2 linked regions of the Phenylobacterium zucineum HLK1 genome follow. The protein of the gene in region 2 interacts with the protein of the main gene of each other region in a pairwise test. Links are inferred from orthologs where the notes say so. Each region holds a gene or a part of one and is shown on either strand. Other genes may lie near its edges.

The links.
Region 1: the proteins of nusG (region 2) and rho interact in binary tests that used the Escherichia coli proteins (3 or more experiments, as listed by UniProt). The link is inferred for Phenylobacterium zucineum HLK1 from one-to-one orthologs.

What each region holds. Positions count from the first base shown.
Region 1 is NC_011144.1:3,990,730-3,993,717, reverse strand. It holds rho (transcription termination factor Rho), read left to right. Parts: upstream 1-776; coding sequence 777-2,201; downstream 2,202-2,988. Other genes in the region: PHZ_RS19495 (quinone oxidoreductase family protein), read right to left, coding at 2,371-2,988; PHZ_RS19505 (CopD family protein), read left to right, coding at 33-506; hemH (ferrochelatase), read left to right, coding at 1-36. UniProt on the Escherichia coli protein: Facilitates transcription termination by a mechanism that involves Rho binding to the nascent RNA, activation of Rho's RNA-dependent ATPase activity, and release of the mRNA from the DNA template.
Region 2 is NC_011144.1:1,392,983-1,398,242, forward strand. What follows is about bases 2,449-5,260. They hold nusG (transcription termination/antitermination protein NusG), read left to right. Parts: upstream 2,449-3,475; coding sequence 3,476-4,045; downstream 4,046-5,260. Other genes in these bases: tuf (elongation factor Tu), read left to right, coding at 2,449-2,506; PHZ_RS06705 (hypothetical protein), read right to left, coding at 2,612-2,845; secE (preprotein translocase subunit SecE), read left to right, coding at 3,166-3,468; PHZ_RS06725 (GxxExxY protein), read left to right, coding at 4,092-4,394; rplK (50S ribosomal protein L11), read left to right, coding at 4,583-5,014. Also shown: PHZ_RS06680 (TerC family protein), read right to left, coding at 1-94; 23S rRNA (guanosine(2251)-2'-O)-methyltransferase RlmB, read right to left, coding at 134-931; more of tuf, read left to right, coding at 1,316-2,448. UniProt on the Escherichia coli protein: Part of the processive rRNA transcription and antitermination complex (rrnTAC). The complex forms an RNA-chaperone ring around the RNA exit tunnel of RNA polymerase (RNAP).

The sequences.
Region 1 (2,988 bases), 2.6 Mb from region 2 along the record:
GGAAGATGCGCCTGCCGGAACGGGGGGACTGCATGAGCTGGCCGGAATTCCTGAGCTATGACCTGCTGCGCGGGCTGCACATCATTGCGGTGATCGCCTGGATGGCCGGCATGCTCTACCTGCCGCGGCTCTACGCCTACCACACCGAGACGGCGCCGCCCGGGACCGAGTTCGACGCCCACTTCCAGGTGTGGGAGCGCAAGCTCCTGCGGATCATCATCAATCCGGCCATGACGATCACCTGGGTGCTCGGCGTGACGCTCATCCTCTGGCACGTCTACGCCACGGGGGCCGGCTGGGGCTTCCTCCTCCAGCCCTGGATGCTGGTGAAGCTGGCGGTGGTCACATTCCTCTCGGGCTGGCACGGCTTCCTGGCCGGAGCCCGCAAGAAGCTGGCGGCGGGTCAGCGCCCGAAGTCCGCGAAGTTCTGGCGGGCGACCAACGAGCTGCCGTTCGTCGCCGCCATCGTGGCCGTCCTGGCCGTGACCCTGCAGTTCGGCGGCTGAACCCGCCCTGGACAGCCGCCCGGCCGCACCCCACATGAGGGCCTACGCCGCCTGATCTTCTTGACCGGCCCGCCGGCATGTGGTTCCGCTGGGCCCACGCGACGCGGCGATCCGCGGCGCGCCCCGCCCTTCCGCCGGCCTTGCGCGGCTCCTCGCGCAGCGGCCCGGCTCCCGAAACGTTCACATCGGCGACCCGACGGACGCCGTCATCCCTTCCAGCCCGCGCCCGGACTCCGTCCCGGCGCGAGCGATTTCCCAAGTAGATTCAAGATGCAAGACGACACCCAGGACTTCCCCGAGGCCGAAACGGCCGACCCCGCCGCTCAAGACGCCGAGCCCCAGGTCGCCGAGACCCCGGCCGAAGAGACCGACGCCCACGCCGACGCGGACGAGCCGTCCGAGGCCGCCAAGGCGATCGCCGCCATGGGCCTGACGCGCATGAGCCTGCAGGAGCTGAAGGACAAGTCGCCCTCCGACCTGCTGGCCTTCGCCGAGCAGCTCGAGGTCGAGTCCGCGAACTCCATGCGCAAGCAGGACATGATGTTCGCGATCCTCAAGACGCTGGCCGAGGAAGGCGTCGAGATCGAGGGCTCGGGCACGCTCGAGGTGGTCCAGGACGGCTTCGGCTTCCTGCGCAGCCCCGAGGCCAACTATCTCCCCGGCCCCGACGACATCTACGTCAGCCCCTCGCAGATCCGGAAGTTCGGCCTGCGCACCGGTGACACCGTGGTCGGCGCGGTCCGCGCCCCGCGCGAGGGCGAGCGCTACTTCGCCCTGGTGAAGGTCGACCAGATCAACTTCGAGCCGCCCGAGAACGTGCGGCACAAGGTGCTGTTCGACAACCTGACGCCGCTCTATCCCGACGAGCGCCTGCGGATGGAGATCGACGATCCGACCCTGAAGGACCGCTCGGGCCGGGTGATCGACATCGTCGCTCCGCTCGGCAAGGGCCAGCGCTGCCTGATCGTGGCGCCCCCGCGGGTCGGCAAGACGGTGATGCTGCAGAACATCGCCAAGTCGATCGAGAAGAACCACCCCGAGTGCTACCTGATCGTCCTGCTGATCGACGAGCGCCCGGAAGAAGTCACCGACATGCAGCGGACCGTGAAGGGCGAGGTCATCTCCTCGACCTTCGACGAGCCGGCGACCCGTCACGTCCAGGTGGCCGAGATGGTCATCGAGAAGGCCAAGCGCCTGGTCGAGCACAAGCGCGACGTCGTCATCCTGCTGGACTCGGTCACCCGCCTCGGCCGCGCCTACAACACCGTCGTCCCGTCCTCGGGCAAGGTGCTGACCGGCGGCGTGGACGCCAACGCCCTGCAGCGGCCCAAGCGCTTCTTCGGCGCCGCCCGGAACATCGAGGAGGGCGGCTCGCTGACGATCATCGCCACGGCCCTGATCGACACCGGCAGCCGGATGGACGAAGTCATCTTCGAAGAGTTCAAGGGCACCGGTAACTCGGAAATCGTCCTGGACCGGAAGGTGGCCGACAAGCGGATCTTCCCGGCTATCGACGTGCTGAAGTCCGGCACCCGGAAGGAGGAGCTCATCACCCCGAAGGAGCACCTCCAGAAGACCTACATCCTGCGCCGCATCCTCAACCCGATGGGCGCCCAGGACGCCATCGAGTTCCTGCTCGACAAGCTGCGCGGCTCGAAGAACAACGATGACTTCTTCCAGTCGATGAACACGTAACGCGTTCTTCGAAATATCGAGCGATTTCAGGGGCTTCGGGAGACCGGAGCCCCTTCGTTATGGAAAATCGGCTCTGTCGCGAATTTAGCCGCGAAAACCGTACGGGCGTGCCTGTCCCTGCGCGACAGAGAGCGGCCTGTCCCTCCCCACGAGGGGGAGGGAAGGGTCCTCATGGAATCAGCAGGCTCGCGCCGACCGTGGCCCGGCTCTCCAGCGCCTCGTGCGCCCGGCGCGCTTCGGCGAGGGCGAAGGTCTGGCCGATGTCGATCTTCACCTTGCCCGAGCCGATCATCTCGAACAGCGCCGCGGCGCTCTCCTCCAGCTCCTGCGGCGTCGCCGTATAGTCGAACAGGGTCGGCCGGGTGAAGACGAGCGAGCCGCCGCGCATCAGCCGGATCGGGTCGACCGGCGGCGCCGGGCCCGAGGCGTTGCCGAAGCTGACGAACCAGCCGCGGCGGGCCAGGCTGGCCAGGGTGCCCTCGAAGGTGTCCTTGCCGACCGAGTCGTAGGCGACGGGCACGCCCTGGCCCCCGGTGATCCGGCGGACCTCGGCGGCCACGTCCTGCTCGCGGTAGAGGATGACGTGGTCGGCGCCCAGCGCGCGGGCCTTCGCCGCCTTGGCCTGCGAGCCTACGGTGGCGATCACCTCGGCGCCGATGGCCTTCAGCCACTGGACCATGATCTGGCCCACCCCGCCGGCGGCGGCGTGCACCAGCACGGTCTGACCCGGGCGGACCGGGTAGCACCGCCGCACGAACGCCTCGACCGTCATTCCCTTGAGGAGGGC
Region 2 (5,260 bases):
CGGCGACGGCGTTGTCGCCGGCCAGGACCAGGTCGATCATCAGGACTTGCAGGAGGGCGGAGAGGGCGCCGGGGCTGAGCAGCTCTTCGAACATCGCGCCTCAATGCTTCAGCGGGCGACTGGCTGCAACTGTTCAGCCTCGCGGACGGCTGGCCTCGTAGAGCGCGATGGCCGCCGCGTTCGAGACGTTGAGGCTCTCGAAGCCGCCGGGCATGGGGATGCGGGCCAGCTCGTCGCAGCGTTCGGCCACCAGCCGGCGAAGGCCCTCGCCCTCCGACCCCAGCACCAGCACGACGGGCGAGCCGTCCAGCACTTCGCCGAGGCTGCGCTCGCCGCCGCCCGCCAGGCCCACCGTGCGCCAGCCGGCGTCGATCAGCTCGTCCAGGGCGCGGGACAGGTTCACCACGTGGGCGACCGGCGTCCGCTCGACGGCGCCCGCGGCGGCCTTGGCCAGGGCGCCGGTCAGCTTGGGCGCGTGGCGGTCCTGCAGGATGAGGCCCGCCGCGCCGAATGCGGCGGCGGAGCGGAGAATCGCCCCGACGTTCTGCGGGTCGGTCACCTGGTCCAGCATCAGCAGCACCGCGCCGGGCCGGGGTTCGAAGTCGGCGAGGTCGGCCTCGGGGAGGGGGGCAGGGCGCAGCGCCACCCCCTGGTGCACCGCCCCCTGCGGCAGGGCCTGGGCGATGGCGTGGTTGTCGGCGGGCTCGAGCGCCTTCAGCCGGCCGAATCGCGCCTCGATCTGCTTCGCCTTCTCTGGCGTGGCGAGCAGCCGCAGCGGGGCGCCGCGGCGGGGATTGGCCAGGGCGGCCTCCACCGCGTGCCAGCCCCAGATCCACTCGTCGGACGGGGCTTCGCGGGGCTTGCGGAAGCCGCTTTGCGGGCGGAATTTTTTCCCACGTCGGGCGTCGTTGCGTTCAGGGATCGAGGCCACTATAAGACGCGCTCCAAATCGGGGACCCCGGACGGGCCGCCGCTTTCTAGGACTGTGCAGACGGCGCTCAATAGGCCCCTCGCATCCCGGAGCGGAAGCATTTTCCGGGGAGCTCGAAGAGGCTCCGAGCGCGCTGGGGGAATGTCCCGAGTGGCAAAGGGGGCGGACTGTAAATCCGCTGGCGTAAGCCTTCGTAGGTTCGAGTCCTACTTCCCCCACCACGCGCCGGCCAACATTAGGAGATGCGGCGACCCCGCAGCGGTTTGGGCGGGTATAGCACAATGGTAGTGCAGCAGCCTTCCAAGCTGAGGATGCGGGTTCGATTCCCGCTACCCGCTCCAGCTCCTTGATTAGACAGTATCAACAAACGCCGGCAGGACCCTGATGGCCAAAGAGAAGTTTGAACGCACGAAGCCGCACTGCAACATCGGCACGATTGGTCACGTTGACCACGGCAAGACGACGCTGACGGCGGCGATCACGATCACGCTGGCGAAGTCTGGTGGTGCGACGGCGAAGAACTACGCCGACATCGACGCGGCGCCGGAAGAGAAGGCGCGCGGGATCACGATCAACACGGCGCACGTGGAATACGAGACGGCGAACCGTCACTACGCGCACGTGGACTGCCCTGGCCACGCCGACTACGTGAAGAACATGATCACGGGCGCGGCGCAGATGGACGGCGCGATCCTGGTGGTGAGCGCTGCGGACGGTCCGATGCCGCAGACCCGCGAGCACATCCTGCTGGCGCGTCAGGTGGGCGTGCCGGCGCTGGTGGTGTTCATGAACAAGGTCGACATGGTCGACGACGCCGAGCTGCTGGACCTGGTGGAGATGGAAGTGCGCGAGCTGCTTTCGTCGTACCAGTTCCCGGGCGACGACATCCCGATCGTGAAGGGCTCGGCCCTGGCGGCGGTCGAGGGCCGTGACCCGCAGATCGGCGAGGAGCGGATCCTGGAGCTGATGGCGGCGGTGGACAGCTACATCCCGCAGCCGGAGCGTCCGATCGACCAGCCGTTCCTGATGCCGGTGGAAGACGTCTTTTCGATCTCGGGCCGCGGCACGGTTGTGACGGGCCGGATCGAGAAGGGCATCGTGAAGGTCGGCGACGAAGTGGAGATCGTCGGCATCCGCGAAGTGCAGAAGACGACCTGCACGGGCGTGGAGATGTTCCGCAAGCTGCTGGACCAGGGCCAGGCGGGCGACAACGTGGGCGTGCTGCTGCGCGGCACGAAGCGCGAGGACGTGGAGCGCGGCCAGGTGCTGTGCAAGCCGGGCTCGATCACCCCGCACACCGAGTTCATGGCCGAGGCCTACATCCTGACGAAGGAAGAGGGCGGCCGTCACACCCCGTTCTTCACGAACTACCGTCCGCAGTTCTACTTCCGGACGACGGACGTGACGGGGATCATCAAGCTGAAGGAAGGCGTGGAGATGATCATGCCCGGCGACAACGCCGAGCTGCTCGTCGAGCTGATCACGCCGATCGCCATGGACCAGGGCCTGCGCTTCGCGATCCGCGAAGGCGGCCGGACCGTCGGCGCCGGCGTCGTGGCCAAGATCATCAAGTAAGGCCGCTAAAGCCCGTCATCCCCGGCCCACGGAGCGGCGAAGCCGCGAAGGCCGAGCCGGGGAGCCAACTCGAAGAGGCCGCCGGGTCACCCCGGCGGCCTTTTCTCATTCTGCGTCGGCGCCGGGCGGCCGGCGGGGCTTCACGCCCTCGGTCTGGTCGGTCTCAGCCTGGTTGGGCGCATGAGCCTCCCCCTGGCTCTCGCCCGAGGCGGGATCGGTGAAGGTCTTGGGCGTGGCGGCCTGGCCTTCCGCGCCCTTCGGCTCGGAGGCGGTGCGTTGCGGGCGGCCGGGCTTCTGCTCGTCGTCGCGGTTCCAGGCGGGGTCATGGGGTTCGGGCATGCCGCTCTAACGGCCGCGGCGGGGGATCGCTCCCGCGCAAGACGCTTGAAAACCCCCGTGGCTTGCGTCATACGCCTGCGTCCTACCCGACATCGTCAGAGTCTGCTTTTCTATCCGCCCGAGCGCGGACGACCGGTGCTCACCGGAAGGCGGATCGGACGGGCCGGGAAGGGTGCTGAAGGAGTGTAGCTCAGCTGGTAGAGCATCGGTCTCCAAAACCGAGGGCCGGGGGTTCGAGTCCCTCCACTCCTGCCACCCTATATGAGTGACGAAACGGGGCCCGGATGGCCTGGCCCCAGATGAGAGTTTGAAGACGCCGCATGGCCAGGAAACCGGGATCAGGCCCGCAAGCGATGAGGAACCGCGCCGCCAAGACGGCCGCGGCCATGTCCTCGCCCGCCGCGGTGTCTCAGGCTCCGAAGAAGAAGGTGAGCCCTGCCCAGTTCGCCCGCGAGGTCCGCGCCGAGGCGCGCAAGATCACCTGGACGAGCCGCAAGGAGACCTGGATCACCTCGGTCATGGTGGCGATCATGGTCCTGCTGGCCGCCGTCTTCTTCTGGGTCGTGGACCTCGGCCTGAGCTTCGGCGTCGGCCAGGTCCTGCGGCTGGCGAACGCCGGGTGATTTGAAGATGTCCGAAGCTGCCGTTTCCCCGCCCAAGGGCAATCCCCGCCACAAGTGGTACATCGTCCACGCCTACTCGAACTTCGAGAAGAAGGTGGCCGAGAGCATCCGCGAACAGGCGCGCACCCAGGGCCTCGAGGAGAACTTCTCCGAGATCCTCGTGCCGACCGAGGACGTGGTGGAGATCCGCCGCGGCCGGAAGGTCAACTCCGAGCGCAAGTTCTTCCCCGGCTACGTGCTGGTGAAGATGGAGATGACCGACGAGGCCTACCACCTCATCAAGAACACCCCGAAGGTCACGGGCTTCCTGGGCTCGGGCTCCAAGCCGATCCCGGTCTCCGAGAAGGAGGTCGAGCGGATCGTCGGGGCGATCGAGGAAGGCGTCGAGCGCCCGAAGCCGACCATCACCTTCGAGATCGGCGAGCAGGTCCGCGTCACGGACGGCCCCTTCGCCAGCTTCAACGGCTCGGTGGAGCAGGTCGACGAGGAGCGCGCCCGCCTGCGGGTCACCGTCTCCATCTTCGGCCGCGCCACCCCGGTCGAGCTCGAATACGGCCAGGTCGAAAAGATCGCGTAAGCTGGAGGCGCGTCACGTGCGACGCGCCGCCGGCTGAGACGATCTTTTGAACCACCAAGACCACCAAGATCACCAAGCGGTCGGCGCGAGCGTCGACCGCGTCGCCAAACAGGTCATCGACGCTGGCCTGAAGGTGCATCGGGCGTTGGGTCCGGGCCTGCTCGAATCCGCCTATGAGCACTGCCTTGCGCATGAGCTTGGACTGCGCGGTCTTCCGGTCCGCAGGCAAGTTCCCATGCCGGTGACCTACGACGGGATGGAGCTCGACGCCGGCTATCGGTTGGACTTGGTCGTCATCAATTTCAATGCCCGGCTTTTCAGGGACGGCGTTCGCCGGTTCGCGCTGTAGCTTGGCGTCCTTGGTGTCTTGGTGGTTTTCTGTCCTCCGGCCCCGGCATTGGTTGTTTCGCGCGCCCTTCGCTGATATGAGCGCGCGCTTCGCGGTTCGTCCGCGATTTCAAATCCGTGGGAGGGGGCGGCTGTCCTAACCCCGCACCACGGCTCAACCCGGCCGGTCTCCGGCCATGAGGAGCAAAGATGGCCAAGAAGATTCTGGGCTACATCAAGCTGCAGGTGCCCGCGGGCGCCGCGACGCCTTCGCCGCCCATCGGGCCGGCGCTGGGTCAGCGCGGCGTCAACATCATGGGCTTCTGCAAGGAGTTCAACGCCCGCACCGAGAAGGAGCAGAAGGGCACGCCCCTGCCGACCGTGATCACGGTCTACCAGGACAAGTCCTTCACCTTCGTCACCAAGACCCCGCCCGCGACCTACTACATCAAGCAGGCCGTCGGCCTTCAGTCGGGCTCGGGCAAGACCGGCCGCGAGACGGTCGGCAAGATCACCCGCGCCCAGCTGCGCGAGATCGCCGAGAAGAAGATGAAGGACCTCAACGCCAACGACGTCGAGGCCGCCGCGCGCATCATCGAGGGCTCCGCCCGCTCGATGGGCCTTCAGATCGTGGAGGCCTGATCCGATGGCTAAGCAACCCAAGCGCATGCAGAAGTGGACCGGCGACGTCGCCGCCACCCACGCCCTCGACGAAGCCGTCAAGCTGGTGAAGGCCAACGCCAACGCCAAGTTCGACGAGACCGTCGAGATCGCCGTGAACCTGGGCGTCGACCCGCGTCACGCCGACCAGCAGGTCCGCGGCGTGGTGGCCCTGCCGTCCGGCACCGGCCGCGACGTCCGCGTCGCCGTCATCGCCAAGGACGCCAA